DNA from 4 places in the Sporacetigenium sp. TC11 genome. Region 1 is predicted to be linked to each of the others. Evidence: riboswitches for the same ligand, from Rfam matches in the RefSeq annotation. Region 1 holds a riboswitch; each other region holds the start of a gene.

The links. Region 1 has a riboswitch for lysine ahead of dapG (aspartate kinase). Riboswitches for the same ligand answer to the same signal wherever they lie in the genome.
Region 2: it holds a riboswitch for lysine, as region 1 does, so the genes downstream of both, ACUSRV_RS05650 (aspartate-semialdehyde dehydrogenase) here and dapG (aspartate kinase) in region 1, are expected to answer to the same signal.
Region 3: it holds a riboswitch for lysine, as region 1 does, so the genes downstream of both, ACUSRV_RS12150 (acyl-CoA dehydrogenase) here and dapG (aspartate kinase) in region 1, are expected to answer to the same signal.
Region 4: it holds a riboswitch for lysine, as region 1 does, so the genes downstream of both, lysA (diaminopimelate decarboxylase) here and dapG (aspartate kinase) in region 1, are expected to answer to the same signal.

The regions. Positions count from the first base shown of each region.
Region 1 covers NZ_JBYVNY010000001.1:419,870-428,249, forward strand. Annotated here, with positions in the region: gene ACUSRV_RS02065 (YggS family pyridoxal phosphate-dependent enzyme) at 1-525, opposite strand, end outside; gene ACUSRV_RS02070 (hypothetical protein) at 534-1,778, opposite strand; gene ACUSRV_RS02075 (alanine/glycine:cation symporter family protein) at 1,929-3,401, opposite strand; gene spoIVA (stage IV sporulation protein A) at 3,592-5,064, opposite strand; gene dapG (aspartate kinase) at 5,238-6,449, opposite strand; lysine riboswitch at 6,557-6,736, opposite strand; gene ACUSRV_RS02090 (NAD(P)H-dependent glycerol-3-phosphate dehydrogenase) at 6,793-7,815, opposite strand; gene plsY (glycerol-3-phosphate 1-O-acyltransferase PlsY) at 7,838-8,380, opposite strand, start outside.
Region 2 covers NZ_JBYVNY010000002.1:538,335-546,714, forward strand. Annotated here, with positions in the region: gene ACUSRV_RS05630 (DUF3793 family protein) at 1-72, opposite strand, end outside; gene dapD (2,3,4,5-tetrahydropyridine-2,6-dicarboxylate N-acetyltransferase) at 284-991, opposite strand; gene dapB (4-hydroxy-tetrahydrodipicolinate reductase) at 1,011-1,760, opposite strand; gene dapA (4-hydroxy-tetrahydrodipicolinate synthase) at 1,786-2,667, opposite strand; gene ACUSRV_RS05650 (aspartate-semialdehyde dehydrogenase) at 2,682-3,680, opposite strand; lysine riboswitch at 3,809-3,960, opposite strand; gene ACUSRV_RS05655 (flavodoxin family protein) at 4,070-4,633, opposite strand; gene ACUSRV_RS05660 (MarR family winged helix-turn-helix transcriptional regulator) at 4,645-5,094, opposite strand; gene ACUSRV_RS05665 (DUF1328 domain-containing protein) at 5,278-5,439, opposite strand; gene ACUSRV_RS05670 (DUF438 domain-containing protein) at 5,619-6,365, opposite strand; gene ACUSRV_RS05675 (4Fe-4S binding protein) at 6,576-7,328, opposite strand; gene ACUSRV_RS05680 (CPBP family intramembrane glutamic endopeptidase) at 7,350-8,063, opposite strand; gene ACUSRV_RS05685 (CobW family GTP-binding protein) at 8,272-8,380, opposite strand, start outside.
Region 3 covers NZ_JBYVNY010000008.1:78,095-86,474, reverse strand. Annotated here, with positions in the region: gene ACUSRV_RS12180 (cupin domain-containing protein) at 1-44, shown strand, start outside; gene ACUSRV_RS12175 (LEM-3-like GIY-YIG domain-containing protein) at 103-804, shown strand; gene ACUSRV_RS12170 (hypothetical protein) at 912-1,055, shown strand; gene ACUSRV_RS12165 (SagB/ThcOx family dehydrogenase) at 1,260-2,042, shown strand; gene ACUSRV_RS12160 (GNAT family N-acetyltransferase) at 2,063-2,962, shown strand; gene ACUSRV_RS12155 (hypothetical protein) at 3,083-3,766, shown strand; lysine riboswitch at 3,896-4,074, shown strand; lysine riboswitch at 4,273-4,451, shown strand; gene ACUSRV_RS12150 (acyl-CoA dehydrogenase) at 4,578-5,717, shown strand; gene ACUSRV_RS12145 (electron transfer flavoprotein subunit beta) at 5,734-6,516, shown strand; gene ACUSRV_RS12140 (electron transfer flavoprotein subunit alpha/FixB family protein) at 6,535-7,563, shown strand; gene kal (3-aminobutyryl-CoA ammonia lyase) at 7,585-7,965, shown strand; gene kce (3-keto-5-aminohexanoate cleavage enzyme) at 7,977-8,380, shown strand, end outside.
Region 4 covers NZ_JBYVNY010000002.1:342,249-350,628, reverse strand. Annotated here, with positions in the region: gene ACUSRV_RS04670 (4Fe-4S binding protein) at 1-428, opposite strand, end outside; gene ACUSRV_RS04665 (DUF3226 domain-containing protein) at 564-1,340, opposite strand; gene ACUSRV_RS04660 (AAA family ATPase) at 1,342-2,379, opposite strand; gene ACUSRV_RS04655 (hypothetical protein) at 2,563-2,793, shown strand; gene lysA (diaminopimelate decarboxylase) at 2,838-4,160, opposite strand; lysine riboswitch at 4,301-4,475, opposite strand; gene ACUSRV_RS04645 (sensor histidine kinase) at 4,533-5,957, opposite strand; gene ACUSRV_RS04640 (response regulator transcription factor) at 5,947-6,606, opposite strand; gene panC (pantoate--beta-alanine ligase) at 6,701-7,549, opposite strand; gene panB (3-methyl-2-oxobutanoate hydroxymethyltransferase) at 7,543-8,380, opposite strand, start outside.

The DNA of each region.
Region 1 (8,380 bases):
CCATCTAGTTTCTTCAGGATTATCAGAATGCATCGCCATAGTCATAAGACCCTTTATTTTTATATGTTTGTAATTAGATACAACATCTTTTATAAAAGGTATAACATCTTCCTTATTTAAGCCGTGCTTACTTTCTTCATTAGAAATATTTACTTGAACTAAACAGTTAATGATTCTATCTATACCTTGTGCTCTTTTTTCTATTTCATCACACAATGATTTTCTATCTAATGAGTGTATCATATGTACCTTGTCTATTATGTACTTAACTTTGTTAGTTTGTAAAGTACCTATAAGATGCCATTTTACTTTGTCGCCTATTGCCTCATACTTTCTTACTAATTCCTGAGGCTTATTTTCACCAACATGAGTTATACCTAATTTTATTGCTTCTTCAATAACTGGTATATCTACAGTTTTAGTTACCCCTATTAATACGATATTATCAATATCTTTTTTTGCTTTTTCACAAGCATCTTTTATATCACCTTTAACTATTTCTAAGTTTTGTCTTAAAAAATTCAATTTATCACCTACTTTATCTTTTGTCCTTCTTTAACCTTACTAGGCTTTAAAAGTATTTCGTCATGTAAATCTACTGTTTTTAATCCATTTGATTTTATAGTTAAATAACTCAACACAATAAAATCGTCATTTTCTCCAGAAACTCCTTGTAACTCAACAAATTCAACATTACCAGTTTCTGAAATTCTATATACTCCTTTTTTACTATCCTTTGTAATTATGGCATCTTTAGGAATTTTTATTCCTTCCAGTTGCTTATATATTATATCAAATTCTAAGACCCTTGTATCATAAATTTTCCTATTTTGTTGACTAATTTCAAATATTGCTATATTTTTACTATTTTTATCTTTATATTTATCATAAACCATAGCATCTAATTTAATATCTTTATTTGCTAATTTTACATTGTCTCCTACTTTGAATTTTTTAAATTCACTATTATCTAAAACTACTGCTAAATAAAAGTTGTGATTGTTTATAACCTTTAAAATAGGATCGCCTAGCTTTACTTTTTTGTCTTCTTTTATTAAATTAGGTTTATTTTCTATATTTTTAAGGATATCAAAATTTAACTTGTCCATATTTTCATAAGTTAAATCATCTTCAAATCCATCTGCATTAAAAGACACTATTCCAGAATTACGTGCCAAAACAAATTCTGTATATTTATCTATTTTATTTTCAAGTATTTCTTTTTCAGATTCCATATTTTCTATATTTGTCGCTGCAACACTATTGTTTTGTATACTGTTTTTCTTATTTACTAAAGATATTATCTCTTCCTTGTTCTCTTTCAAATTAAATATATCTTTACTTAAAGATTTAGATTGTACTTCATTAGTTATCCTTTCTATATCAGAGTTTATACTTTCTATATCATTTGATAAAATTCCATTTGAACCTTTTTTAATATCTTTTATTTCTTTTTCTAGATTTTCTATTTCAGTTTCTACTTTTTCATCTACGTCTTTTTTATATATCGTTGCAACTTTATAACCCCTTTGTATTCTACTTCCTTCATCTGTATTTGGCTTTACAGTTCCAGAGTATTCTGCAAATATAACTTGTTCATCTCTAATAACTACAGCTTCCTTTGTAATCTTCTCTTCTACACTTCCATTTTCAGCTATAGTAGTCGGTATTGTACCATTTATAAAAAAGCTAAATACATTTGCTATTATATAAATAAAAACTCCTGCAACAAAAATGTTTGTGTATTTTATCCTTAGTTTCTTTTTATTTTTCTTCAAAAAGGTTCCCCCCAAAAAACAATATATAACTATAATAATTCTTCAATATAATATACATATCCTTTTAAAAATACAATATTATAGATATTTTCCATATAGCCAAAAAATCCTAGGCACAATGCCTAGGATTTATAATACTATTTTTAAAGATTAGTCATTACCTTTAACTTTTTTATTTCTTGCTTCCCAGAAAGTAGCATTTTTTATACCTAATTTAATAGGGTCAAAAGTCATATCATCTCTATGAATACCTGCTTTTTGTTGAGCTTCATAATCTTTTAAACAAGCTAGTGCTGGCTTAGCCATTATTAATATAGCTATAATGTTTAACCATGCCATTAATCCAACACCTATATCACCCATTGTCCATGCTAATGCAGCAGTTTTTATAGTACCATAGAATGTAGATCCTAATATTACTAATCTTAATATATGTGTCATTACTTTTGTATTATTTGTTTTAAATACTCTATTACATAAATAAGTTATATTAGTTTCTGACATGTAGTAATATGCCATTAATGTAGTAAATGCAAAGAAGAATAATGCTATAGCAACGAATGCTCCACCAAATCCTGGTATAAACTTATCTATTGCTATTTGAGTAAATGCAGGACCAAATTCAACACCTGGTAAGTTTTCAGTTATAAATCCACCATTTGGACTTACTACATTGTAGCTTCCAGTCATTAATATCATAAAGCCTGTAGCTGAACATACGAACAATGTATCAACATATACTGAGAATGCTTGAACGAAACCTTGTTTAGCTGGGTGATTAACTTCTGCAGCTGCTGCAGCATGTGGTCCAGTACCTTGACCAGCTTCATTTGAGTATATACCTCTTTTAACACCCCAAGCTATAGTAGAACCTAATATACCAGCAAATGCTTGTTCTCCACCAAATGCAGATCTAAATACTAAAGATATAACATCTGGTAATTGACCTATATTAAGAATTATTATTATTATAGCCATTAATATATAAGCGCCTGCCATAAAAGGAACTATAAATTCAGCAGAAGAAGCTATTCTTTTTAACCCGCCATATATTATTGCTGCTAATAATACAACTAATATTCCACCTGTTACAACTGTGCTTACTCCAAATGCATTTTGAACACCTACTGCTATAGAGTTAGATTGAACACCTGGTAAGAAGAATCCCATTGCTATAACTGTAGCTACTGCAAAAGTTATTCCATACCATTTTTGCCCCATACCCTTTTCTATATAGTACGCTGGACCTCCACGGTATTGACCGTCTGCTTCTTCTTTGTATACCTGACCTAATACTGATTCAACAAATGCTGATCCTGCACCTAGGAATGCTATAGCCCACATCCAAAACAGTGCTCCTGGTCCCCCCATAGCTATTGCAGTTGCAACCCCTGCTATGTTACCAGTACCAACACGACCAGCAAGTGAAACACATATTGCTTGGAAAGATGATATCCCTTGTTCTGATTTTTCACCTTTTAATAATAAAATTATCATTTCTTTTACGTGTCTTACTTGCATGAAACGAGTTCTTAAAGAAAAATAAAGACCTGTTCCTAAACACAAAATTATAAGTGCGTTACTCCAGATGATGTTATTGAGCGCATTTACAAAACCCTCCATAAAACAGCTTCCCCCTTTTAAATAATATTCATAATTTTCTTTACTTATTAGATTATATGATTATTATACTGGTTTAATTCTATAATTGCAATACAATTACTAAAATATTTAGAATATTTTATATTTTCTGAGACAAGTTTTTAACGATAAAAAAAGATGCCTTCCATAGTGGTTGGCATCTTTTTTTATTCTATAATATTATTGTTATAACATTAGCGCTTCCTTCATTTATTATTCTTTGTAATGTTTTTTGCATTTTTATTCTAACATCATCTGGCATCATGTATAACTTATTTTGTAATTGTTCTTTTACTAAGTCATGTAATGACTTGCCAAACATGTTTGATTGCCATATTTCACTAGGATTTGATTCAAAGCCATCTAATAAGTATTTAACTAGCTCTTCTCCTTGTTTTTCTGTTCCTACAACTGGAGAAACTTCAGTAGCTATATCAGCTCTTATTAAGTGTAGAGATGGAGCTGTTGCTCTTAACTTAACTCCATATTGCTTACCTTGTTTTACTATTTCAGGTTCAGCTAGTGTCAACTCATCTAATGATGGAGGAACTAATCCATATCCCTTAGTTCTAACATCTATTAGAGCTTGCTCTACCTTATCATACTCAGTTTTTACTTTAGCTAATTTAGATAATAGGTTTAATAATTGATAGTCTCCATCTATTCTAAATCCACTTTTTTCTTCTAGTATATTGTAGAATAGATCTTGTTTTGTTTCTAGTTTTATATTAACTATACCTTCTCCTAATTCTACATTATCTAAATAAGTTTTATCTAAGAAATCTAAATCAATAAAACTTCTTACTATAGAATCGACATCTCTTATTTTATCTATAGTAGATATACTTTCTTTTAATGAGAATATTATATTATTTTTAACCCAGTGATTTTTTTCTAATCCTTCTACCCACTTAGGTAAGTTTATATTTATTTCTCTTACTGGAAAGTCAAATAATACAGTTTCCATAACCTTTTCTATATCTGATTCGCTCATATCAACTATGTTTAGCGGAAGAACTGGCATTGCATATTTTTCTTCTAGACCTCTCTTTAACTCTAATGTTTCTTCTCTTTCTGGATATAAAGTATTTAATACTATAGCAAATGGCTTATTTAGAGACTTTAATTCGCTTATTACTCTTTCTTCTGGATATACGTAGTTTCTTCTTTCTATTCCCGTTACAGTCCCATCAGTTATAATAACAATTCCTATTGTTGAATGGTCTCTTATAACTTTTTTAGTTCCTATTTCAGCTGCCTTTTCAAATGGCATAGCTTCACTAGACCATGGAGTTGAAACTAGTCTTTGTCTTCCATCTTCTTCGTGACCTAATGCTCCATCAACTATGTATCCTACACAGTCAATCATTCTAACCTTCATAGATACATTGTCTCTTATTTTTATTTCTGCACCATCAGCTGGAACAAACTTAGGTTCAACAGTCATTATAGTCTTTCCTGAACCACTTTGTGGTATTTCGTCTAAAGCTCTTTCTTTTTTGTACTCGTTATCCATATTTGGAAGAACCAAAGTTTCCATAAACTTTCTGATAAAAGTAGATTTCCCTGTTCTTACAGGTCCAACTACACCTATGTATATATCGCCCTGGGTTCTTCTAGCTATATCTTCATATATGTTGTTCATCCTTATCCCTCCTGCATATAATTTCTTATTAAATTATATTTAGGGGGAAATGTTATTATTACAACTTTATATGATAAAGCTTAAAATAAGTACAAATTATTTCTCCCCCAAATAATACATAATAATATATATGCAAGCCTGTAACATTAAATACACCATACTATAAAATATATTTATAGTTCAAATGTATCATGTAGATAATTAACAGATTTTATCATATCAGATTCTTTTACTAAACAAGATATTGTCATCTCAGAATCCGATGTTTGAAGGAGTTCTATATTATTATTAGATAATACCATTACAATTCTTGCCATAACCCCTGGAACATCAGATATTTTACTTCCTATTATAGTAACCTTTGAACATTTTTGTGTTATTTCATACTCTATATTATATTTTTCTAATATGTTATTTACTATTTTCGTATTTGTAGCATCTATTATAAATGCCTTTTCTTTTATGAAGAAATTTATCATATCTATAGTTACATTATTTTTTTCCATTTCATTTAATATACTTATAAAATCTTCTTCTTTATATTTTCTTATTATGACTTGTGTAAATCCAGTTTGGTGAGCTATTGAAGTTACTAAGCTACTTTCTTCATATGTTACAAAATTTTCAAACTTAGGTCTTATGCCGCTTATTACTGTACCTTCATGTTCTAAGTTCATAGTGTTTTTTACTTTTATAGTTATATTTCCACTTTTTGCTATATCAACAGCTCTAGGGTGTATAACCTTTGCACCCTTATCTGCCATTTGAAATACCTCATCGTAATTTATATGTTTTAACACTTTAGCTGAAGGTTGTATTCTTGGATCAGCAGTCATTATACCGTCTACATCGGTATAAATCTCAACAACATCACAATTTAGGGCTTTCCCTACAGCTACAGCAGAGGTATCGCTTCCGCCTCTGCCTAAAGTAGTAATTTCTCCATCTTCTGTTATACCTTGAAATCCTGCAACTACAACGACTTTCCCTTCTGAAAGTTCTTTATATATTCTATCTGGTCTTATGTCTATTATTCTGCTATCTCCATATACTCCATTTGTTATTATTCCAGCTTGTCCTCCTGTTAAAAATACTGCATCTATTCCTTTGCTGTTTAATAAGTTAACAAATATAGATCCAGATATAACTTCTCCGCAATGCATTATCATATCTAATTCTCTTTTTGGTAAATCTTCATTCACGTTTTGGCATAATCCAACTAAAGTATCAGTTGCATATGGATCACCTTTTCTTCCCATTGCTGATACAACTATAACTACATCGTATCCATCATTTTTATAATTTTGTATTATATCACTTACCATATTCATTCTTTCCTGAGATTGTACTGATGTTCCACCAAATTTTTGCACTATTATATTCATTTATATATCCTCCTCGATGTCTTATAAATAAAAAAGAGCTTAAAGATAAAAATAACTATCTTTAAGCTCTAGAAATACTAATTCAAAACAAAAATAAGTATCTAAAAACTTAAGACAGCTCCCCACAAATATTATATATTCGTGACAGTTTTGTATATATTATATACAACCCCAACATATAAACTTAAAGCATCATTTATACATTTCGGCGTTGGCACCTTTCCCACTATATCATCGTGCTTAGCTCCACAGTAGTACTATTTGAAAACGCGACCTCTATCTTATTCTCTTATTTATTATTAAATTTTTATTTAAAAATTATTATAACATAAAAACTAGGCTATTAAAAGCCTAGTCTATCATTAACTATTTCTTCCATTTCATGTGTTTTATTTCTCATCATAAGTCCTATAACAGCTTCATTTGCATTTACTCCGTCATGAAGTACAGAATATATTGCATTAGTTATAGGCATATCTATATTAAGCTTCTTAGATACATCATAAGCTACCTCAGTAGCAGTTATACCTTCTACTACCATTTTTACTGTCGCCAAAGTTTCTTCCAAACTCTTTCCTTGTCCTATAAGAATTCCAGCTCTTCTATTTCTACTATGCATACTAGTACATGTAACTATTAAATCACCTATACCAGACAATCCAGAAAATGTATTAGGCTCAGCTCCCATAGCTACACCTAGCCTAGCTACTTCTCTTATTCCTCTAGTCATAAGAGCAGCTTTTGTATTGTCACCATATCCTAATCCATCACATACACCTGCTCCAAATGCTATTATGTTTTTTAATGCTCCACCAAGTTCTACTCCAATGACATCAGGATTTGTATAAACTCTAAATTTTGGAGTCATAAATGCATCTTGTACAAGTTCTGCATCTTTTATGTTATGTGATGCTGCAACTACTGTAGTAGGTATGTCTTTTCCAACTTCTTCTGCATGTGAAGGTCCTGATAATACAACATATTTATTATTTGGAAGTTCTTCTTTAACAACTTCAGACATTCTAAGCCCTGTTCCTTTTTCAAGTCCCTTAGCTACATCAACCAAAACTTGATTGTCATTTATTATTCCTTTTATGTTTTGGCATACAGATCTTACAGCTTGAGATGGCACAGCAAGAACTACTAATACACTATCTTTTATAGCCTCTTTTATATCAGTAGTAACATTTATATTACTAGGTATTACAACACCTGGAAGATAATCTATATTTTCTCTAGTTGTATTTATTTTATCACATTGTTCTTCACTTAAAGTCCAAAGAGATACATTATATCCTTTTTTACCTAGAACAAGTGCAAGGGCAGTCCCCCAACTTCCAGAACCCAATACACACATTTTTTCCATTATTAACACCTACCTAAATAATTTATTTAGAAATATTTTTCTTTTCCCCTAATTTTCTTTCTGTACCATTTTTAAGTCTTTTTATATTTTCTCTATGGGTGTATAAAGCAATTGCTGTAAGTATAAATCCAACTATAGCAGCTTTATTGTTTCCTATAATAACCATCGCTACAGGAAAACATGTAATCCCTAGTATTGAACCTAATGACACGTATTTTGATCTATACATAATCAAAATACTTATAGCTAAACAAATTAAAGCATAAATAGGATATATTGCAAGCATAGTACCAAGAGATGTTGCAACTCCCTTTCCACCTCTAAATCCAAGAAGTGCTGGCCAGTTATGTCCTAGAACAACAAATACAGCACCTACATAAGCTCCATCTAAAGGCTGTAGTCCATACCTACCTGCTAAATAGCGTCCTATAACCACTGCTATACTTCCCTTTAGTATATCTCCAATAAAGGCTATAGCAGCAGCTTTTTTCCCAAGTGTTCTTAAAACATTTGTAGCTCCAGCATTTCCAGAACCTTGTGTTCTTATGTCTACATTAGCAACTTT
Region 2 (8,380 bases), on a different contig from region 1:
TTCAACTAGCCAAGTTAAAAAATCATCTTCATTTTTCTCTCTGAAAATACAAGAATTAGATTTATAAGACATTTTCTCCCCTCCTATTTTTAAAATTATACAAAGCATATGATAATTTTTATTTATTGATAATAATTATCATTATCTTTAATGAAATAATATCACATTTATTACCATATGTAAATACTTTTTGTTTATAATATTTTTTTCCCAAACAAAAAAGAGGTGCAAAATTTAGTTTCGCACCTCTTTTTTAACTCACTATAAATATAGATTTCTATTTCTAGCCTCTTAAGTCTTCCATTAATTTAGTTTTTTCCGCTGTTTTAGCATCTTTCATCTTAATTATCTTAGCAGGAGATCCCGCTACTACAGCTCCTTCAGGAACATCTTCAGTTACAACAGCTCCTGCTGCTACAACTGCTCCTTTCCCTATTTTTACACCTTCTAATATAACTGCATTAGCTCCTATTAAAACTTCATCTTCTACAATAACTGGACTAGCTGAAGGGGGTTCAAGTACACCTGCAACAACAGCACCTGCACCAAGGTGAACATTCTTACCTAAAGTTCCTCTTGCACCCACTACTGCATTCATATCAACCATAGTTCCTTCGCCTATTTCAGCCCCTATATTAAGTACTGCTCCCATCATTATAACAGCATTCTTTCCTATTGATACCATATCTCTTATAATTGCACCAGGTTCAATTCTAGCATTTTCATTAAGGTAATTATACATAGGTATAGCTGAATTTCTTCTATCAAACTCTATATGATAATCTACTATACTATCTTTATTTTCTTCTAACACTACTGTTATATCCTCGTGACCTCCAATTAATACATAAGAACCTTCAACTCCAAATATTTTTACATTTTCATAATTCTCATCTTTTAATTCTCCATTTAAGTACACTTTAACAGGTGTTTTTTTTGTAGATTCTTTTATAAACTTTGCTATTTCATATGGATCTGTCATTTTCATCATTAGTCGATACCCTCCAAAATTATAAACTTACTATATCTTTCATATTGTAATATCCATTTTCTTTATTTACAATAAACTTTGCAGCTTTCATTGAACCTTGCGCAAATATCTCCTTTGATGAAGCTATATGATTTATTTCTACAACCTCATCTTTCCCAGCAAATATAACAGAGTGGTCCCCTACTATTGTTCCACCTCTTACAGCATGAATTCCTATTTCGCCTTCTTTTCTTTTTGCATCTACTCCATGTCTTCCATAATTAAACTCAGCGCTTGATAAAACATTTTTAATTTCATTAGCTATCATTAAAGCAGTACCACTAGGAGCATCTACTTTTTTATTATGGTGTTTTTCAACTATTTCTATGTCAAAATTAGTTAAGGCCTTAGCAGCTACTTCAACTAATTTTAACAATAAATTAACTCCAAGTGACATGTTAGAGCTGTGAAATATAGGAACTTCATTAGAAGTTTCTTTTATCATATCAAGTTCTTCATCGCTGTATCCAGTTGTTGCAATTACCATAGGAGTTTTTGTATTTTTAGAATAAGTTAACAAATCTTTTAGACTTTCAGGATTTGAAAAGTCAATAATAACGTCTGCTTTTTCTTTAATATCTAATATACTTGAATATATAGGATAAGTTATATTTTCAGCTTGAAACTTAGATACTCCTGCAAGTAATTCAAAATCTTTGTCTTCATTTATTGAGTCTGTTAAGACTTTTCCCATTTTTCCAAGGGAACCATTAACGATAACTTTAATCATATGTTTCTCCTAACTATACAATAATTTATACTAGTTTAAATCCATAATTAATTAATTCTTTTTTTAGAACCTCTAAGTTACATTCACTCATTTCAACAAGAGGAAGTCTAAGCTCACCCATTTCAAATTCTAATAAATTCATAGCTGTTTTAACTGGAATAGGGTTTACTTCTATAAATAAAGCATCTATTAAAGGTTTCATATCAAGTTGTAACTTTCTAGAACCTTCAATATCACCTTCAAAATACTTAGAGACTAAATCATGTGTATCTTTAGGGCATATATTTGCAACTACTGAAATCACTCCAACTCCACCTAAAGATAAAAGAGGTAAAATCATATCGTCATTTCCTGAGTATATTGCAAAACCTTCTGGAACTAATCTTCCCATTTCAGCAACTTGTGCTATATCTCCACTAGCTTCTTTTATTGCTATTATATTTTTTATCTTAGCTAGTTCAACAAGAGTTGATGGTTGTATATTAACTCCTGTTCTACCTGGTACATTATAAGCTATTATAGGTATATTTACTGAGCTTGCAATAGCTTCAAAGTGAGCTATTACGCCCCTTTGAGTGGACTTGTTATAATATGGTGTTATTACTAAAAGACCATCAACTCCATATTCTTCCGCTTTTTGACTTAAGTGTATTGAATGAGCAGTATTATTTGAACCTGTTCCTGCTATTACAGGAATTCTTTTATTAGTTTTTTCAACTACATATTTTATTACTTGAAGTTGTTCTTCGTCACTCATTGTAGATGCTTCTCCAGTAGTGCCACAAACGATTAAAGCATCTGTATTGTTTTCTATATGATATTCTACAACTTCTCCAAGCTTTTCAAAATTTACCTTACCATCCTTAAAAGGAGTAACTAAAGCAACCCCAGATCCTTTAAATAACATAAAAATCATCCCTTCTATACTAAATTATATTTTAATAAAAGCTCAGCTATTTGAACTGTATTAGTTGCAGCACCTTTTCTTATGTTGTCAGCAACTACCCACATATTAATACCATTATCTAAACTAAAATCTCTTCTAATTCTTCCAACATATACCTCATCTTTTCCTTCAACATTCAATGCTAGTGGATACTCATTTTTATCTAGATTATCAACTACTACTACTCCTTCAGTATTTCTTAAAATGTTGAATACTTCTTCAATTTCAAATTCTTTTTCAAACTCTACATTTATAGATTCACTATGTCCATAAAATACTGGAACCCTTACTGTTGTAGCTGTTACTTTAAGATCGTAATCGTTTAATATTTTTTTAGTTTCTTCTATCATTTTCATTTCTTCTTTAGTATAGCCATTGTCCATGAATACATCTATATGAGGTATACAGTTATAAGCTATCGGATGAGGATACAGTTTATTTTCATTTCCTTTTACCCCTTCTTGTAGATCTGTAATACCTTTAACTCCAGATCCAGCAACTGCTTGATATGTTGAATACACTATTCTTTTGATTTTAAATCTATCATGCAAAGCCTTTAGTGGAACTACTGCTTGAATAGTTGAGCAGTTAGGATTAGCTATTATTCCATTGTGGTTTTTTACTTCCTCTGGGTTAACCTCAGGAACTACTAGAGGAATATCCTTATCCATTCTCCAAGCACTACTATTGTCTACAGCAATAACTCCTTTTTCTCTAGCAATAGGTGCATATTTTTTACTAATATCTCCCCCTGCTGAAAATAGAGCAATGTCGATCCCCTTATCAAATGAATTTTCATTTAGTTCTTCAATTATGTAGTCCTTACCCTTAAATTGAACAGTTTCCCCAGCGGATTTTTTTGATGCAAGTAAATATAAATTTTCTATAGGAAAATCTCTTTCTTCTAGAACTTTTAAAAATGTTCTTCCTACCATACCAGTGGCACCTACTATTGCTACATTTACTTTTTTCATACCAATCACCTCAACAAATTTTTTAAAATTACTTTTTGATATTAAAAAACAGCCATGAGCAAAAGGTTCTCATGACTGTTTTATATAAAAAAATACAATTTTATACAAAGCAAATCCCTTTTGCCCCAACATGATATAGCGCGCGTTTAGAAAACTGGGCGGTAATCTAAAAACAGTACTATGCTTATTAAACATAGTCCCAACACATAAAATTTATGCATTTCGGCGGTTGCACCTTTCCTATACAGTACTCTTTACTCCCGCGGCCTCTATATCATATTGTTTATATTATTAACTTGTTTTTCTATTATTAATAGCAATCTTAACAAGTATTACAGTAATAGTCAATAATATTTCTCAAAATAATATTAATTTATTATTTTATAATTTTAGTCTTCTATATTTTCCCCTATATTATAAGCTTTTCTAAGTAATTTATCATTATGTCTAGTAGAATCTTTTTCAAATGCCTTAGTAGATATAATAGTCTTATGTATTTCAAGTCCCATACCTTTTAAGTGCTTAGCTGTATATCTAAAATAATTTCCAAATATAAAAGAAAATGGAGCTGCTTGTGAATATACCATTATAAGCTTTTTCTTTCCAAACCTTGGAGTATGACTTACTTTATCTATTTCTGTTAAAGGGTAAAATCTATCTAATAATAACTTTGTTTGCGCTGATACTTGGCAGATATATACAGGTGAACCTATTATAATATAATCCGCATTTTTTACATCTTCATAAACTTCAGTCATATCATCTTTGATAATACAACTATTGTGTTTTCTACAATAAAGACATCCCTGACACCCTTTTATATTCATATCATTTAAATAATAAATTTTACTTTTTACATTATTTTTAGCAGACCCATTTATTACTTCTTGAACTAATGTATCTATATTTCCATTTTTTCTCGGGCTTCCTACAAAAGCCACTACATTTGCCATATATATTCCCCCTACTTCATGTCTTTATTAAAATATTCTAAGTTTGAATATACTCTCTTTAAATAAGATTCAAATTTAACTATCTCTTCATTAGTAAATCCTTTGTAATATATATTTCCCATAGTTTTTACTACTTCTTCATATTCAGAAACTATATCGTCAGACTTCTTATTAAGAGAAATCAATGTCTTTCTTTTATCCTCAGTACTTATTTCTTTATTTATATATCCACCCTCTTCTAACCTATCTAACATACTTGTAAGAGTTGATTTTCCTAGTGATAACTCATTTCCTAAATCATTTATAGCTATCTGTCCTTTTTTATTTAATACAAATAATATTTTGCCCTGAGCATTATTTATCTCTTTTACTTTTTTAGATTTTAATAACCTGGTGAACAATCTTCCAGACAAGAAGTTTATTTTACTTATTAATAACCCACCTAATCTACCTTCAGTCAATATTATCACCCTTTCTAACTTATTATATAGTACTATATAGTACCATCTTAGTCAAATTCATTTTATCTTCTAAATATAACAAATGAATCTGCAAGATTATAAATCTACAAAAAATAAAAGTACTTATGAATTTTTATACTCATAAGTACTTTTCATAACTTCATATATCAAATTATAAAACAACTAAAATAAACTACGTCCGAAAATAACTAATAAAACAACTATAGCTATAATTATAAAGAATATAAATTTTGAAATATTACCTGATACATTTGATATTTTACCAAAGCCGAATAATCCAGCTATTACTGAGATTACTAAAAAAATCAAAGCCCATTTAAGCATTAAAATCACTCCTTTATTTGATGATTTGTTAACTTCTTAATGGTATATTTGTATTTATTTTTAACTATAAATAATATTTTTAGTCTAAAATTTTATAATAATATTTTGAATTTAGACACACAAAAAGCCTGCCTCTTAAATGATCTTAAAAATCATTTTGAGACAGACCAAATATTTATCTATTTATTTGGAGTGAATGTGCAGTATCCAACTTTATCACAATCGTCTTTCATTTTTTCCCATGCTTCTTTTTCAGTTATAGATTCCATAGCTGTTGGATAAAGTATATAGTTTTCTTTAAATATATGATCTCTTAAGTGGAATACTATATACTTAGCTGCTTCATCTAATTTTTCTTTAAACTCAGCAAAGTCCATTTCTGAAACTTTTTCTGCCAATTCTTTTATTGTATGTTTTCTTTCTCTTAAATCATCATGTTCCATTCTCATTATTCTAGTTGGTCCTGTTATTTGTCTATTTTCCATTGCTATAAACAATACATCTTCTTCTCTTTTGTGATGTGGCTCTGCACCTAGTAAGTTTTCTGCTAATTCTCCTAATCTATTAAATATAGGATCTTCTTTGTATGAATCCATTTTTTGAATGTGTATATTTGCTTCATCAAGTTCTGATAGGAATTTTAGTATTTCATCATGTTCAATTATTAATGTATGAAGAACGTGACCTTCTTCAACTTGAGCTCTAAGTTTTTCAAGTTCATCTTTTAATACTTCCATGTGTATATCACATAAATGTCTTAAATCTTCAGGTTTCATGCCTTCTTCAATTAGCTTTTGCTCAGCCATTGATAATTCTAGTGGATTTATGTCAGCTACTAATTCAAGTGCTATTTTTCTGTTTTCTTCAGTTGCACCTTCAATGTTTAATTTTTTTAATATTGCTGCTAATTTATCTATTTTTTTCATATAAAACACCCCTTATTTTTATATTTTAAATTTATTTAAATTTGATAATTTTATTATACAAATAATTTGCTTTTAATTCTGTGACTGAAATCAAACTGTGTAAATTTATTTGTATTAATGTTGTGACCTTATCTATAATCAAATTATAATAAAATCAAAAAATAAAAGGCGTATCCTACGTTACATAATAAAATACTAGACAAAATACCATTAAATATCACTTATTACTTTATGACAACTTCTTTTGTTATATTCCCTAGTTATAGCCTTGGAGTTGCAAGTTTTAACACATTCTCCGCATAATATACATTCAATGTTTTCCATATTATCTGTTTTAACCATCGTTGATACATCTAAACTCATAGGACATACCTTGTTACATTTTTTACATCCTATACAATTATCTTTGTGTGAATACATGTTTAATGAGGTTAGATTTATTTTGTTTTTTATCTTAGTCCCTAATATATTTAAAATAGACATAGGACAAATATATCTACATGTTGCTCTTTTTCCTAAAAATATAGGAAGTATTGAAAGTAATACTACAATTACCAAATATCCTATAAACTTTTGTACATTATCTACTGAAATAAACTTTTCTGTTAAATAAAGTAAATCTATATTAAAGTTGCCTATATTTTTAGCAAATATAATTACTATTGTACCTAACCACACTATCCCAATTACATGTTTGGTTTTTTTAAGCCAATAAACTTCTTTTAGTGGCTTTTTTTCACAGAAATCTATTATCATTTGTAGCCCTCCATATGGACATACATAAGAACAAAATGCCCTTCCCATAAACAAGGAACTAACAAGCATAAACATCCAAAGGAAAAAAGCTCCCCCTAAAACATTATTTACTAAACCATCTATTATCAAATAAGGTGAAAAGTAATTAAGTGTAACTATCAGTGTCAAAAACATAATAAACAAACACATTTTTCTATAATTTTTCATATAAATCTCCCCAATTTATTTTTATAATAATATCATAGGTAAAAATGCTACAAGGTTATTTAACATATGCGCTACTATTGGAGCTGATAACTTACCAGTATAATCATAAGCAAATGCAAAAACTGCCCCTAACATAGTATATACTGGAAGCAATACTATATCTTGAGATAATGAACCTTGAAAAACACTCATTATTAAATGTACGCTTCCAAATATTAATGATGATACCACATAAGCTAGTATTCTATTTTTATGAAATACACTTCTAAATATAACAAATCTAAATATAATCTCTTCCATAATAGGAGCAAATATTACTACTGCAATAAATTGAGTATACGGAGAATCTTGTATCATATTATTAATGGCTTCTTGATTGGCTCCTTGTTCAGTAATAAATAACCCCATTATAATATTGAATACCATTATTACTAAATATAGCTTTAAGGCCAATGTATATATTTTTATGTCCTTAAATCCTTCTAGTAGTTTTGGCATATGTTTTCTCAATATAAATAACATAATAGACATTGTAATAAGTGTAACTACCGTATCTATTCCGTAAGAAAGAACATCTGGGATGTTCATACCTAATACTACATCAATAATTATAAAATATACTAAATACAAAATCTGAGGAAATAAAAGATATGTTATTATTAACCAAGAAGTTTGTTTTTTCCCTAAGCTTAAATCAATATCATTTTTATTAAATAACAAATTTGATTTTGTCATAATTATAATCCTTTCAATTTTAAAAATTATTTTACTTATATTCAAAATATACTTATAATCTTATATATTATACCAAAATAAAATATGTTACAAAACAAAAAATTCGCTTCGCTCATGTCGCCAACGACCTTGAAAAACAGGTCCGTTGCTCAAATTTATCAGTTGGAAATTAAAATACCGTACTTTCTCAGTACGGTATTTATATAAACTATTTAAAAATAATTTTTATATTATCTTTATTTAAATTACTACCTATAATACAAAGTTTCCCGCAATCTTGGATTGTACTTTTATTTATAGTGTAATAACCATTTGTA
Region 3 (8,380 bases), on a different contig from region 1:
ATTCTGAAAGTAATTCAAAACTAATTTTTGCAGTTATTTTATAGTATAAAAAGGAAAATGCATATACTGTAATATGAATAATACGCAGTAGGGGGATTATGTATGTTTTCTCAATTAGTTATTGAAAAGCTAGGATATTATGTGTATGGATTAAAAGACCCAAGAAATAATAAGTTTTTTTATATTGGTAAAGGGATTAGAAATAGGGCCTTTTCTCATATAGAAGAAGCATTTAGAGGAAGAGGAAAGAAAATCGACAAGATAAGTACCATTCAAAATATAATAAGTGATGGTTATGAATTAGAACCTATAATTATAAGACATGGTCTAGATGAGGAAACGGCTTTTGAGATTGAATCAGCGCTAATAGACTGTTTTGGATTGGAGAATTTAGCTAATATTAAAGCAGGCCACAAATCAAATGATAGAGGTTTAATGAGTGCAACTGATATAAAATCAAAATACGATGCAGAAAAACTTATAGTAGATGATACTAAGATATTGTTAGTATGCATAAATGGAAGTTATAAAAAAGATATGTCAGAAGAAGAATTATATAAAATAACAAGGGGAAATTGGAAGTGTTCAATAGATAGAGTTAAACAATGTAGCTATGTATTTGGAGTATATCGTGGACTTGTAAAAACGGTATATGTTCCTGAAAGATGGCATAATATTCAAGATAAAAAATGCATGAAAAGATATTTTGAAGGATATGTGCCTGAAAACTCAAAGGACTTTATAAACAAAGATGTATCTAAGTATATTCCGAAAAATCAATGGAGTTTTAAATATATAAATTAAAAAAAGTTCATATTGGCCTCTTATTCAAATATAGGTAAAGTTATACAGAATAAGTTTAATTTATTAATATAATAATATATTTGAAGTCTAAATTAGGAGGTCACAAAATGATAAAAAAACTAACAGCACTAGGATTAATTACAATGAGCTTAGTTTTTGCTGGGTGCGATAGAAGAGGCAATGATGATGTAAACCCAGATCCTGAAGAAAACAATACAACTAGCCGTATAGAAAAGAAAATAGAAAAATAGATTAAAAGGAGTTGCTTTATAAAAAAAAGTAACTCCTTTTAAATTTTTATAGGATTTATTATTTACATTTTTAATATACTTTTCTTAGCTACATAAACTAATAAATAAAAAATTATATATAATATAATAAAGTGAATAGAAGGAATTAGAGTATTGATATAGAAACCTGTCCATTGGGATATATATTATCAAGGGGGATACAATATGGACTCTTTTAGAGATAATCGAAGTTTTATGAAAAGTGGATTTGATATTCCTGAACGTGAATTCGTTTCAGATCAAGAACGTGGTTTGCCAGCACCACCTGTTGATAAAGCAATTGATAGCAATTTTAAAATTATTGAACTTCCAGCTGTAGATAAGAATATTATTAAACAAAGTGACTTATACTCTTGCCTTAATAACCGTAGAAGTAGACGGAATTATACTGATATGCCAATTACATTAGAAGAGTTATCGTTTTTGTTATGGTCGACTCAAGGTGTGCAAAGAGTTATACCTGCATATAAAAAGACAGGTCATATAACATTGCGTCCGGTTCCTTCTGCAGGGGGCAGACATACATATGAGACATATCTTGCAGTTAATAATGTAGAAGGATTAGAAAAAGGTATTTATATTTATTTGCCATTAGAACATAAACTTGCATTTTGTCATTCTGAAGATAATTTGCCACATAAACTTACATATGCTTACGGTGGTGAAAATTATCAAGATGAAGCTATATGGTTGGGAAAAGCACCTGTTGTATTCTTATGGTCGTGCATTCCATATCGTGGAGAATGGAGATATCATTGTGAAGCCCACCGATTAATGCTTTTAGATATTGGCCATGTATGTCAAAATTTATATTTAGCATGTGAGGGCATTGGATTTGGCACTTGTGCAATTGCAGGGTATGTCCAAGAAGCTTTTGACGATCTTCTTCGTATAAATGGAGAAAATGAATACGTTGTTTATATTTCTGCTGTGGGCAAATTAAAATAATAATATAAGGAGATATTTTCATGAAGAATATACAAAGGCCTTGGATAAAACTTAAAGAGTTTATTGACCATGAGGATTACGAGTTGATAAATAAACTTCAAGAGGAATGTATAAATAAAGATCAAACAGCCCTAAAACTTGAACTCGATTATAAACTGGCAGTTTCTTCTGAAAGTAAAAATACAAGCATTGGAAATTTAAATGAATTTATGTATTTTGACGGAGAGTCTCTTATTGGATATATTGGAACGTGTAGATTTGGAGGACCTATAGAAGCAAATGGTATGGTACATCCTGAATACAGGGGCCAAGGTGTGTTTAAGACATTAAGTGATTTAGTTATTGAAGATTGGAAGAAAAGAAATTCCGGGTGTATGCTTCTACTAAGTGATAGAAAGTCAAATTCTGGGCAGAAATTTATAAAAGAAATTGGAGCACAGTACAGACACTCAGAATATGAAATGTATCTTAAAAAAGATAACTTAGAACTACTTCAAAGTAAATTTGGTGAAATCACCTTTAGAAAAGCAACAAATGCAGATGCGATTGAGATTGCTAGACAAAATACAATTTATTTTAATGGCGAATTTGATGCTGAACAAGATATAATATTACCTGAAGAGGAAGAAAAGAGAGGAATGACTATATATCTGGCAGAAATAGACCAAAATATTGTTGGAAAGGTTCATATTCAATTGCATTCTGGAATCGGTGGAATTTATGGATTAGGTGTATTATCTGAGTATCGTGGGAAGGGATATGGAAGATCAATTTTAATGATGGCTATAGAAAAATTAAAAGAGGCCGATGCAAGTGAAATTATGCTTCAAGTGGCTGCTGAAAACTCTAATGCTCTCAATTTATATAAGTCCTGTGGCTTCATAGAAACATCGACAATGGATTATTATGAAATTAGATAATGAGTTGATTATTTATTGTGTAATTAATGTATGTAAATAAGCTAATAAGTTTAAAATAAAACTTATTAGCTTTTATTGTTTAATTCTGTTACACTTAAATGATATGAATAAAAGAAAGAGGTGTTTGTCATAAATAATTATAAGACAAAAGAAAATAAGTATGAAACTCAAGGTTCAGTTACCCTTATTACAATACTTAATAAAAAGAATGCTGAGTTTGTGGCTAAAATAGATACTGAAGATCTAGAAAAAGTTCAAGCTATAGGAGATTGGTTTGCTGAATGGCACAAAGATTTTAATAGCTACTTAGTTCAAAACTTAACTGTAAATAAAGCAAATAAGAAAATGAAAGGTACTAAGAGAAACCTTCAATCTGTAATATTAGACACGAAAGCTCCAATCAAGCATATAAATGGAGACACATTAGACAACAGAAAATCTAACTTAGAAATTGTAAATCCAAAAGAAAAAAATGAATATGAAGTTATAGACGATGAAACTATAGCAGTAATATTAAAAGATAAATACGGTAAGCCTCAAGCAAAAGCTTTAATATCATCTGAAGACTTAGATGAATTAGTAAACGACAATTATACATGGGTTTATCATAAGGGTTATAGACAAGCTCAAGTTATAGCTCATACTCCAAATGGTAAAATTCGCATGGAAGATGTTATAATGAAGCCAGGTGAAGAAGAAAGAGTTCATCATATAAACCTAAATCCATTGGATAACAGAAAAAAGAATTTAGAAAATAAAATAATTGAAAATGAAAATTCAGAAAGTGAAAATGAAGTTGAATAATTAAAAATATTTTCTGAAAATTTCGATTAAAAATTCAAAAATACAATTGACAATATATGGATTAAAATATATAATGAAAACAAGAAATAGTATGAAAGTTATAAACAAGATTAAAAAAGTAAAAATTTTAACATAAATAGAGGTGCAGGGGGAAGGGTAGCTTTTAGATGTTAAGGATAAGAACATCCGATACTGAAAGTGAATGGTTTCTTTGCCGAAAGAATATATTTGTTCTTGAGTATGTTCTTGGGTATAGAGCAGAAGTGCCCTATAACTGCCATAGATTGTTATGGAGAGCTATTTATGTAGTGAAAAGAAAAATTTTCATTGCATAAATAGCTTTTTTTATGCATATATATTTGTATAAGTACGAGCTAATTAATTTTTAATCGATTTCCAAAAATTTACATAAAAAGCCAAAAATGGGATTGACAATAATTAGTCAAAGATATACAATCAAATCAAGAATATTATAAACATTATAAATAAAGGCAAAATTAAAAATTGGCATAAATAGAGGTGCAAGGAAAAGGGTAACTTTTAGATGTTAAGGATAAGAACGTCCGATACTAAAAGCGAATGGTTTCTTTGCCGAAAGAATATATTTGTTCTTAAGTATGTTCTTGGGTATAGAGCAGAAATGCCCTATAACTGCCATAAGATATTATGGAGAGCTATTTATGTAGTGAAAAGAAGGATTTTCATTACATTTATAGCTTTTTTCTATTGTAGAAAAAAGCACTGAAAATCTTTCAGTGCCTTTTATTTATAAACATTAATAATAGAAGACAATAAAAAAGGGGGAATAACAATGGAATTTTGTTTTTCAAAAGAGCATAATATGCTCCAAAAAATGTATAAGGAATTTGCAGATAAAGAGGTAAAGCCTTTTGCCCATGAGGTAGATGAAAAGGAAGAATTTCCTATAAAAACTGTTAAAAAATTAGCAAAGTATGGCTTTATGGGAATACCTTTTCCTAAGGAATATGGAGGTCAAGGTGCAGATAATTTAGCTTATGCTATGGCGGTAGAAGAATTATCTAAGGTTTGTGGAACTACTGGGGTAATAGTTTCTGCTCATACTTCATTATGTGCAGCACCTATTTATGAATTTGGAACAGAGGCTCAAAAACAAAAATATTTAACTCCGCTAGCAAAGGGAGAAAAATTAGGGGCATTTGGATTAACTGAACCTAATGCAGGAACTGATGCTGCTGGTCAACAAACTATAGCAGTTTTAGATGGAGATGAATACATAATAAATGGTTCTAAGATATTTATAACTAATGCAGGATATGCAGATACTTACATAGTTATGGCAATGACAGATAAAAGTAAAGGGACAAAGGGTATATCAGCATTCATAGTTGAAAAAGGAACTGAAGGATTTAGCATAGGAAAACAAGAGCACAAACTTGGAATAAAGGGTTCTGCAACTTGTGAACTTATATTTGAAAACTGTAGAATTCCAAAAGAAAACTTACTTGGAAAAGAAGGTAAGGGATTTGGTATTGCTATGAAAACACTAGACGGTGGACGTATAGGAATAGCAGCTCAAGCATTAGGTATAGCTCAAGGAGCAATAGATGAAACTGTTTCTTATGTAAAAGAAAGAAGACAATTTGGAAAACCTATATCATATTTCCAAAATACGCAATTCCAGGTTGCAGATATGAGTACAAAAACTGAAGCAGCAAGAATGCTTGTTTACAAGGCTGCTAAGACTAAAGACCTAGGGGTAACTTTCTCTAAAGAAGCTGCAATGGCAAAATTATATGCTTCAGAAACAGCAATGGAAGTTACAACAAAGGCAGTACAGTTACATGGTGGATACGGATATACAAGAGAATATCCAGTAGAGAGAATGATGAGAGATGCAAAGATAACAGAAATATATGAAGGAACTTCAGAAGTTCAAAGAATGGTTATAGCGGCTAACGTACTTAAATAAACAGGGGGGATTAAACATGAATATAGTTGTTTGTATAAAACAAGTACCAGATACTACAGAAGTTAGACTTGATCCTAAAACAGGAACATTAATAAGAGATGGGATACCAAGTATTATAAATCCAGATGATAAGAGTGGACTTGAAGCAGCTCTAAGATTAAAAGATGAAATTGGAGCAAATATTACAGTAATTACAATGGGGCCACCACAAGCTGAAGAAGCATTAAGAGAAGCATTTGCAATGGGTGTAGATAGAGCAATACTTTTAACTGATAGAGCATTTGCAGGTGCAGATACATGGGCTACATCAAGTACAATAGCAGGAGCACTTAAAAAATTAGATTACGATTTAATAATAGCTGGAAGACAGGCAATAGATGGAGATACAGCACAAGTTGGACCTCAAATAGCAGAACATTTACAAATACCTCATGTAAGTTATGTTGAGGATTTAGATATATATGAAAAAGATATTATATTAAAAAGAGTATTTGAAGATGGATATCACAAAATAAAGGTTAAAACTCCATGTCTTATAACTACATTAAAGGAAATGAATGAACCTAGATACATGAGTGTAGGGGGCATATTTGATGCTTATAGAGAAAAGCAAGTAGAGATATGGACTGTAAATGATATAGAAGTTGACATGGCAAATATGGGTCTTAAAGGTTCTCCTACTAAAGTTAAAAAATCATTTACTAAGGGAGCAAAGAGTGCTGGAAAAGTATTTGAAGTAGATGCAAAAGAGGGAGCAAAAATAATAGTTGAAAAACTAAAGGAAAAATACATTATATAACTTAGGGGGGATCTTAATATGAGTATTTCAGAATATAAAGGTGTTTGGGTTTTCGTAGAGCAAAGAGGTAAAAAAGTTCAAAATGTATCAATAGAACTTTTAGGAAAAGGAAGAGAGATAGCAGATAAATTAAATTCAAAACTTACAGCAGTAATATTAGGCCATGACATAAAAGATAAAGCAAAAGATCTTATATCATACGGAGCAGATGATGTAGTTGTAGTAGATGATAAGGCACTTGATATATATATGACAGAGCCTTATACGAAAGCACTTACAATTCTTATAAATGATAAAAAGCCTGAAGCTATGTTAATAGGAGCAACTGCAATAGGAAGAGACTTAGCTCCTAGAGTTTCTGCTAGAGTACATACAGGACTTACAGCAGACTGTACTTCACTTGATATAGATGAAGAAAACAATAATTTACTTATGACAAGACCAGCATTTGGTGGAAACATAATGGCTACAATAGTTTGCCCAGATTACAGACCACAAATGACTACAGTAAGACCAGGGGTAATGCAAAAGCTTGCTAAAGATGAAAGTAGAGAAGGTAATATTGAAGAATACATAATAGAATTTACAAAAGAAGATATGAATGTTGAAATACTTGAAGTTGTAAAAGAAGAAAAGCAAAAGGTTAATATTGAAGAAGCTAATATATTAGTTTCTGGAGGTAGAGGAGTTGGAACTAAAGAAAACTTCGAAGCTCTTGAAGAACTTGCACAAAACCTTGGGGGAATAGTATCTGCTTCTCGTGCTATGGTAGATGCAGGAGTTATAGATAGCGCAAGACAAGTAGGTCAAACAGGTAAAACAGTAAGACCGGATCTTTACATAGCTTGTGGTATTTCCGGGGCAATACAGCACGTAGCTGGAATGGAAGAATCTGAATTTATAATAGCTATAAATAAAAATCTATCTGCACCAATATTTGAAGTAGCTGATGTTGGAATAGTAGGAGATGTAAATAAAGTAATACCAGCTCTTATAGAAGAATTAAAATTAGCAAAAGAAAGTGAAGAAGTGGCTGCAACTGTTTAAAAAATAGAGGGGGGTATTAATATGAAAGCAGTTATACGAATGAGAATGAGTATGCATGATGCACACTATGGTGGAAATTTAGTTGATGGAGCTAAGATGCTTAACTTATTTGGTGACGTAGCAACAGAACTTTTAATTATAAATGATGGAGATGAAGGACTTTTTAGAGCATACGACTCTGTTGAATTTTTAGCTCCAGTATATGCAGGTGATTATATAGAAGCAGTTGGAGAAATAGTACACTGTGGAAATACATCAAGAAAAATGGTATTTGAAGCTAGAAAAGTTATAGTTCCAAGACAGGATATAAATGATTCAGCTGCAGATGTACTACAAGAGCCAATAGTTGTATGTAGAGCAAGTGGAACTTGTGTAGTTCCAAAGGATAAGCAAAGAAAATAGGGGGGAACATTATGGAAAAATTAATAATAACTGCAGCTATATGTGGAGCAGAAGTTACTAAGGAGCACAACCCTAGTGTTCCTTATACAGTAACTGAAATAGGAGAAGAAGCAGAAAAGGCATATAAGGCAGGGGCTAGTATTATTCACCTTCATGTTAGAAATGATGATGGGACTCCAACGCAAGATATAAATAGATTTAGAGAATGTATAGAAGAAATAAAAAGAAGATGTCCAGATGCTATAATTCAGCCATCTACTGGTGGGGCTGTTGGAATGAGCAATGCAGAAAGACTTCAACCAGTTAATTTAAAGCCAGAAATGGCAACTCTAGATTGTGGAACTTGTAACTTTGGTGGAGACGATATATTTGTAAACACTGAAAACACAATAAAAGAATTTGGAGAAAAAATGAT
Region 4 (8,380 bases), on a different contig from region 1:
ACACTTAAAGGAACACCTATAATCAATACCATTAAATAACTTGCAACAAATATAAACCCTAATTTATCTAAAAACGGTGCTGTACCATAAATTGAAGATACTTTAATTAATTTTCTTATAATATTAAATCCAAACCAGGAAAAAAATAAAATTCCTAGTATTCTACTTCTAAAAAATTTAGGTATCTTTTTATTTTTACTGTATTTTAATAAAACAGTATCATATAAACTTCCATGTGGACAAAAATTTCCGCACCAATATCTACCCTTGAAAAAAGACATAATAGTGAGTGACAACATAATAGGTAAAACCAAAATACCTAACCTAGGATAGTAAAGCCCACCTAGAGCTACTAACAAAGTAAAAATCCATGCCCATTTTCTAATAAATGTAAATGCACGATTAGTCTTAATGTTAAATGACACCATAACAACCCCCCCAAATTATTTTATCTAAATATTATAATATATAGATTTATAAATATGATATGCTTAGAGTTTTAGAAATGTGCAAGTTAAAATCCGCATAAATAGATTATAAAGTATCTATTTATGCGGATTTTATTAATCCTTTATAAAATTCTCAATAAATTTATATAATATTTGTATTTTTTCACTTTTAAATATATTACTCTGATCTATCCATTTATCATTTTTTATAGAAACTTGATTTGCAACTCCAGGACTTAATACACTGGCCATACTTCCTATAATTGCCTTTTTATTTTTTGAAACTGACAGTTTACTTTTGTACTTATTATCAACATTTTCTATATAGTTTAAAGCATTTTCTAATAAATCATCGTATTGAACTTTTGCTCCTTCCAATAATATATCTTCTAGAGTTCCACTGTCTTTATTATTAGGAAATACATAAATATCACATTTTATTTTTATATCTTTAAAATATCCTTCTCTATTTATAAAGCAAGATTCATCAAAATTTAATTCTTTTCTTTTTGTTATATTTAATATGAAATCATTGTACTTTTCATTGGCGCTTTTGTTGTCTGCATCACATACTACTAATATTCCATTTAATTGCTTTAATTGTTCTCTTTGCATTATTGCTATAGTGTTATTTAGTTCTGATATTATTCTCGTTTCTCCTAAAGCTGCTTTTATAGCAACACATACATCTTCAGACTTATAAAAATCTGGAATAGGACTTATTTTCTCTAATCTACCCTCAATAAAAGGATATTTATTTGGAATTAATCCTTGCCATATATAAGGTGTATCTTCTTTATTTTTTATTTGTCTTAATCCTAATATTTGAAGTACCTTCCCAATAGCAGCCTCATCATGAGGACCTTCAACTAAAAAATAATAATATCTCATATCATCTCACATCCAAACCCATATTAGATCTTATACTATATAATTGCTCCCCTGAAAATCTATTAACGTAAGTATCATGATTATCACTCTCTAATCTATAGCATGCTATATCAGCTATATAATCTATGCCGCCCTCTATTAATGCATCTATAGCTTCTATACTATGAGTAGTTAAGAATATCTGTGTATTGTATCTTTTACATATTTCCATAAGCCATTTAAAGAAATCCTTAAGGGCTCTTGCATGTATTGCAGTTTCTATTTCATCTATAAGTAGGATTCCATCTATAGCTTCTATTACTGATGATGATATTGTTATAGCTTTTTTTATTCCATCACCAAATGCAGATATAGGTAAAATTCCATTTATTTTATGATTAATATATAAAGATGTAATATTGTTTTCTGTTATTAAATCAAAGCCATCTATATTTTTATCAAATATTTTCATCATTTCCAGTATATCTTGTTTTTTCCCTAGCTTTATAGATTTACTTATATACTCAACATATCTACTTTGCATATAGTGGTCTATAGGAGATATATACTTCATAGGAATAAACGAATTATTATCTTGGTATAAGATTTCGTAATCATCTTCTCTTACTGAAAATTTTTTCTCATATTCCTTATTATTTATAATTAATTTGTATTTTCCACTAAACACTGACACAGGAAGTTCTTCTTCCGCTAATCTAAATAGATATTCTTCATATCCATCTATACTTATTTGTATTTTCTTATTTTCAACCTCACCACTCAAAGATATATTTTTTTTATCAAATTCTTTATTAAACATGTTTATAAATGATTTATACCAACTTGATTTTTCGTTATTTTTTAATACTTCTCTTACTTTATATAATAAAATCAATCTATTTATATCATTTGGATATTCTAAAAACATTATTGATTCAAGTATACTAGTTTTTCCGCTGTTGTTTTCTCCTATTAGTATATTTATATCTTTTGTGTCTTTTAGCTCTATACTTTTTAGCTTTCTAAAATTTTCTATTTTTATATTTTTTATATGACTCAAGTTACTTCCCCCTGCATAAAATATTGTATAACAAGCCTTTTGAATTTTCAGATTTTTTACAATATTTAAAAATATTCAACTATATATAATTCTTTCTATAGTATTATATATAGTTGAATATTTTTAAATATATAACTATTTATATTTTAATTGCTAATTATTACTTTGTGGGGTGGGGATTCTATGAATAATTCTAACGCTTTTTTTAACATTATTCAGTCTTTTATAAATACTTTTGGTATGGGGTCATATATAATATTTGTATTAGGTAGTATACTCTTATTTTGTATCTATGCTGGGGAGAAAAGTATTGCTAGTAAGGACTTTGATAGAGTCTATCTAATAGCTCTTTTTGCTTTAGTTGTATTATCGTCCTTACTTGGAGTAGGATTAGATGTATATAGATCAAGTTAATAAAAAACAAAAAACCTTATTGTGGAAAAATCCACAATAAGGTTTTAAATTATTTCACTATATGCAACTTCATCTAGGTTTATTAAACACTGTGGAATAACATCCTTAGATATTAAATCTTCATAACTTTCTCTTTTTTTGATAACATAGCTATTTCCTTCACTTACTAGAACAATAGCAGGTCTTAGTGCTTTATTGTAATTACTAGCCATTGAGTCATTATATGCACCTGTATTTAATACAGCTAATATATCGTTTCTTTCTACTATAGGTAGCTCTATATCTCTTATAAGTATATCACCTGATTCACAGCATTTTCCACCTATTGTTACTATTTCTTTTTCTATAGTATTAGCCTTATTTGCAACTATTGCAGAGTATTTAGCATCATAGAGTGCAACTCTTGGATTATCGCTTAGTCCTCCATCAATTGATACATATTTTCTAACGCCTTCTATATTTTTTATACTTCCTACATTATATAATGTTATTCCAGCGCTTCCTACAAACCATCTACCTGGCTCTATTATTACACACGGTCTTTTTAAATTTCTTCTTTCAAATTCACATTCTAATTCATTCATTACTGGTTCTAAAAACTCATTTAAACCAACTTCTATATCTCCTTCAACGTATTTTATACCAAATCCTCCACCTATATTTAAGTCCTCTATTTCATAGTCATATTCATTTTTTATGTGTTCTATCCAACCTATAGCTACTCTTAAAGCTTTTAAGTGTGATTCATTTGAAAATAGTTGAGATCCTACATGAAAGTGAATACCTTTAAAATTTATATAATTTGAATATATAGCAATTTTTATAGCCTCATCTATTTGAAGTAATGGAATTCCAAACTTCGAATCTTTTTGTCCTGTACTTATATGTCTATGAGTATTAGCACTTACCTCTGGAGTAATTCTAAATAATATATTAGCCTCTTTGTTTAAATTCTTACAAATTTCTTCTAATAACTCTAACTCACTTAAGCTATCTACTACTATTCTACCTACTCCATACTTAACCGCCATAATAAGTTCTTCTTTTGACTTATTATTTCCATGGAATATTATATCCTCCATAGGGAAATTAGAACTTATAGCAATATATAATTCCCCTCCTGAAACTACGTCTAGGCCTAGACCTTCTCTTTGTACGATTTTACACATAGCTAAATTTAATAATGCTTTTGATGCATAAACAGCTCTAACATTTTCGTATTTGTTTAAAAAACTATTTCTTACTTCTCTTCCCTTTTCTCTTAATATACTATCTGAAACTACATATAGCGGTGTTTTATATTTTTTAGCTAACTCCACAGTATTACATCCATCAAAGTATAGCGTCCCATTCACTGTCTCAATCATAATTAATCCCTCCATAAATTTTGATAAGATGGAGATTCTGCAGTAACATCTTAATCTTCGTAATAAAAAAGGCCCAAGGAACATACTATCCTTAGGCCCTTAAATACTAATTCAAAAATATTGCTTATTAGCATTCACGAACTTAAGATAGCTCTCCACAAATCTCTTTGTGACAATGTTGTACATATTTTACACAACACCAACATATAAACTTAAAGCATCATTTATACATTTCGGCGTCAACACCTTTCCTATCGTTTCACTGTGCTTATCTCCACAATAGTACTATTTGGTAACGCGACCTCTATCTTTTTGTATTTATTTTTAATAAAGTTAATTATAACACAAATTATAAATTTGTAAATATATATTTTAAAATATTATAGTAAATAATACTCCTTGCTCTACATTTTTTAGTTCATAACTTACATTATTTAATTCTAATATTTTCTTAACTATATAAAGACCTAACCCGCTTCCTCCTGTGTTTCTATTTCTTGACTTCTCTAATCTATAAAAAGGTTCAAAAACCTTAGTTAGTTTTTCTTCTTCTATAGATGCTCCAGTATTTAAAACTTCTAATACTACTTTGTTTTCTCTTTCATACAATCTGATAATTACCTTTTCTTTCTCTTTTGAGTATTTCACAGCATTACTAACTACATTTGATATTGCTTTTCTAATAAGTTGTTGGTCACCCTTTATATATAAATTATCTTGTATTTTATTTACTATAGTAAGATCTTTAGATATTAAAAAGTATTCAAAGCTTTTGGATATATCGTATACCATATTTGATATATTCATATTTTGTATATTGGGTTTAAATTCTGAGTTCTCTAGTTTATATATTTCCATCATTTCATAAACTAACTTTTCCATATGCTCCATAATATCAAAAGATCTTTTTAAGTATCTATCTCTATCTTTATAAGATCCTATGTTGTGTATCATACCTTCAAGTTGCCCTTTTACAGCGGTTATAGGTGTTTTTAATTCATGGGATATAGTGGCTACAAATATTTTTCTTTGTTCTTCTAGCTCTCTTTCTCTTTCTATATCATTTCTTAGTTTTTTATTTGCTTGTGTTAATTCATTCATAGTGTTTTGTAAGTTAAATGAAAGTTCATTAAGGCTATTTGAAAGCTGGCCTAATTCATCTTGAGAATATACTTTACATTTCGTATCAAAATCAAGTTTAATCATTCTCTGTGCTGCAAAATTTAATTGTATAAGTGGCTTTGATATTATTTTCGAATATACATATCCACTTATAATACACATTAACAAAATAATAGCTCCTATATAAGGTGCAAATCTTAAAATTACAGTAGCTGCTTCATCAATAGGTTGCAAAGTTGCATTAACCTTAAACACCGTTACTATATCTTCAAATTTTACAGGTGAAGCTTCTAGATATATATATTTTTCATCTGGATTTTCTTTATATACATCTGTTGTTGCCGGTGATGAAATACCTCCTATTTGGATAACATTAAAAGGTATATACAATATGTTTCCATCTAGATCGTAAATAGTAAGTTGCACATTATATTCTTCACAAAATTCATCTAATAACTCTTTTGATTCTAAAAATGTTAAAGTATCTACTTTGCCTACTAATTGCTTGACCCCTTTTTCTAAACTCTCTGCTTTATATCTATAATAATAATTAGGTAATTCAATATACATAGTTGTATAAATTATAAAGGCCATAGACACTAATAATGCGCTAGTTATAAAAAATATTTTATAAGCTATATTATTTTTTATTTTATATACTAAATTACTTATCAATTTTATATCCTATTCCTTTAACAGTTTTTATATATTGTATTCCCGTTTTCTGTCTTATGTTTTTAATATGTGTATCTATAACCCTTGCATCACCGTAGTATTCATATCCCCATAACTTGTCTAACATAACCTCTCTACTTAAAACCTTTCCTATGTTCTCAAGTAACATTTTTAATATCTCAAATTCTTTTGTAGTAAGCTCTATTTCATTTTCATCTACATACACTTTATAGGCATCAATATCCATATGTATTCCTTCAAATTTTAATATATTGAGGTTATCTACTTTGTTATATCTTCTAAGTACAGCTTCAACTCTTCTTATAAGTATATTAAATGAAAATGGCTTTGTAATATAATCGTCAACCCCTAACTCAAATCCCTTAACCTCATCTTTTTCATCGTCTAATGCTGTTAACATAATAATAGGTACATCCGATTTGGCTCTAATCATCTTACAAAGAGAATATCCATCTATATTAGGAAGCATTATATCTAGCATTACTAAATTATATTCATTCTCGTTAAACATGTTTATACCTTCAAGACCATCGCTTGCTACATCTACTTCATATTCTTGACTTACTAAAAATTCTTTTATTAGTTCTTGTATATCAATATCATCTTCAATTACCAAAATTTTGTTCATATTATCACCTCTATCTTATTTTATCAAACATTTATGGAATTTGTGTGAATAAATAAAGACTGCTGATAAAATTATCAACAGTCTTTATTATACACTAAACTTTTAAATATATATTGTCTATTAATCTAGTTTTTTCAAATCTTACAGCTACAGCTATTATAGTATCCTTATTTATAAAATCTATATTTTTAAATGACTTAGAATCTAGTATTTCTACATAATCTATATTTGCTAAAGGCTGACTTTTTATGTTTTTTTCTATAAAATCTTTTAAAATACTTACATCCCTACATCCATTTACAAACATATCCTTAGCCTTAAACAATGATTTTGAAAGTATTAATGCTTGATTTCTCTCATTATCATTTAAATACACATTTCTAGAGCTTAAGGCAAGTCCATCTTTTTCTCTAACTATAGGACAGGGTATAATATTTACATCAATATATAGATCTTCAACCATTCTTTCTATTACAGCCACTTGTTGAGCATCTTTTTGTCCAAAATATGCATTAGTAGGCTTTATTATATTAAATAATTTACAAACTATAGTAGTAACACCTCTAAAGTGTCCTGGTCTAGATGCTCCACAAAGTTTATTAGTAAGTTCTCCATCTACTTCAACATATGTACAATCATTATCTTTATAAATTTCATTTGTCTCTGGTGCAAAAACAATATCAGCCCCAGATTTTATTGATATTTCGTAGTCTCTATCAATATTTCTTGGATAACTATCAAAGTCCTCGTTTGGTCCAAATTGTGTTGGGTTTACAAATACACTAACTATAACTAAGTCATTTTCTTTTTTTGCATTTTCTATAAGAGACAAATGGCCTTCATGTAAATATCCCATTGTAGGAACAAATCCTATTTTTTCTTTTCCTTCTTTTTTTGCTTCTTTTATAAGTTTTTGAATTTCATCAATTGTCTTTACTAACATTTTTCTTCTCCATAAAGTCTATTTATTATCTCTTCATCTATAGAAAATGTATGTTCTTTACATGGGAACTTAGCTTCTTTAACCTCATTTATATAATCTTTAGAAGCATTTATTATATCTTCTCTTAAATTAATATATTTTTTAGCAAATTTAGGTGTAAAATCTGAGAACATGCCTAACATATCTTGAATAACTAAAACTTGTCCATCACAATGACTACCAGCTCCTATACCTATAGTAGGTATACCAACTTTTTCTGATACAATCTTAGCTAACTTTTCTGGTATAGCTTCAAGTACTATAGCAAATGCTCCAGCTTCTTCAAGTGCTATAGCATCATCTATTATTTTTATGGCTTGTTCTTCACTTTTGCCTTGTACTTTAAACCCTCCAAACATATTAACTGATTGAGGAGTTAAACCTAGATGTCCCATAACGGGTATTTGTGCCTTAGTTATAGCCTTAACTATATCAACTATCTCTACTCCACCTTCTAATTTTACTGCATGTGCATTACCATCTTGTATTATTCTTCCAGCATTTCTAACTGAATCTTCTATATTTATATGATATGATAAAAAAGGCATATCCCCTACTATAAGTGCTTTCTTAGCTCCCCTTGAAACAGCCTTACAGTGGTGTATTATATCATCTACAGTTACTTCTAATGTAGATTCGTATCCTAAAACAACCATTCCTAAGGAATCCCCTACTAATATGCTATCAACTCCAGCTTCGTCAACTAACTTTGCCATTGAGTAATCGTATGCTGTAAGCATGGTTATTTTTTCACCTTTTTCCTTTGCTTGTTTAAATGATGCAACAGTAAAC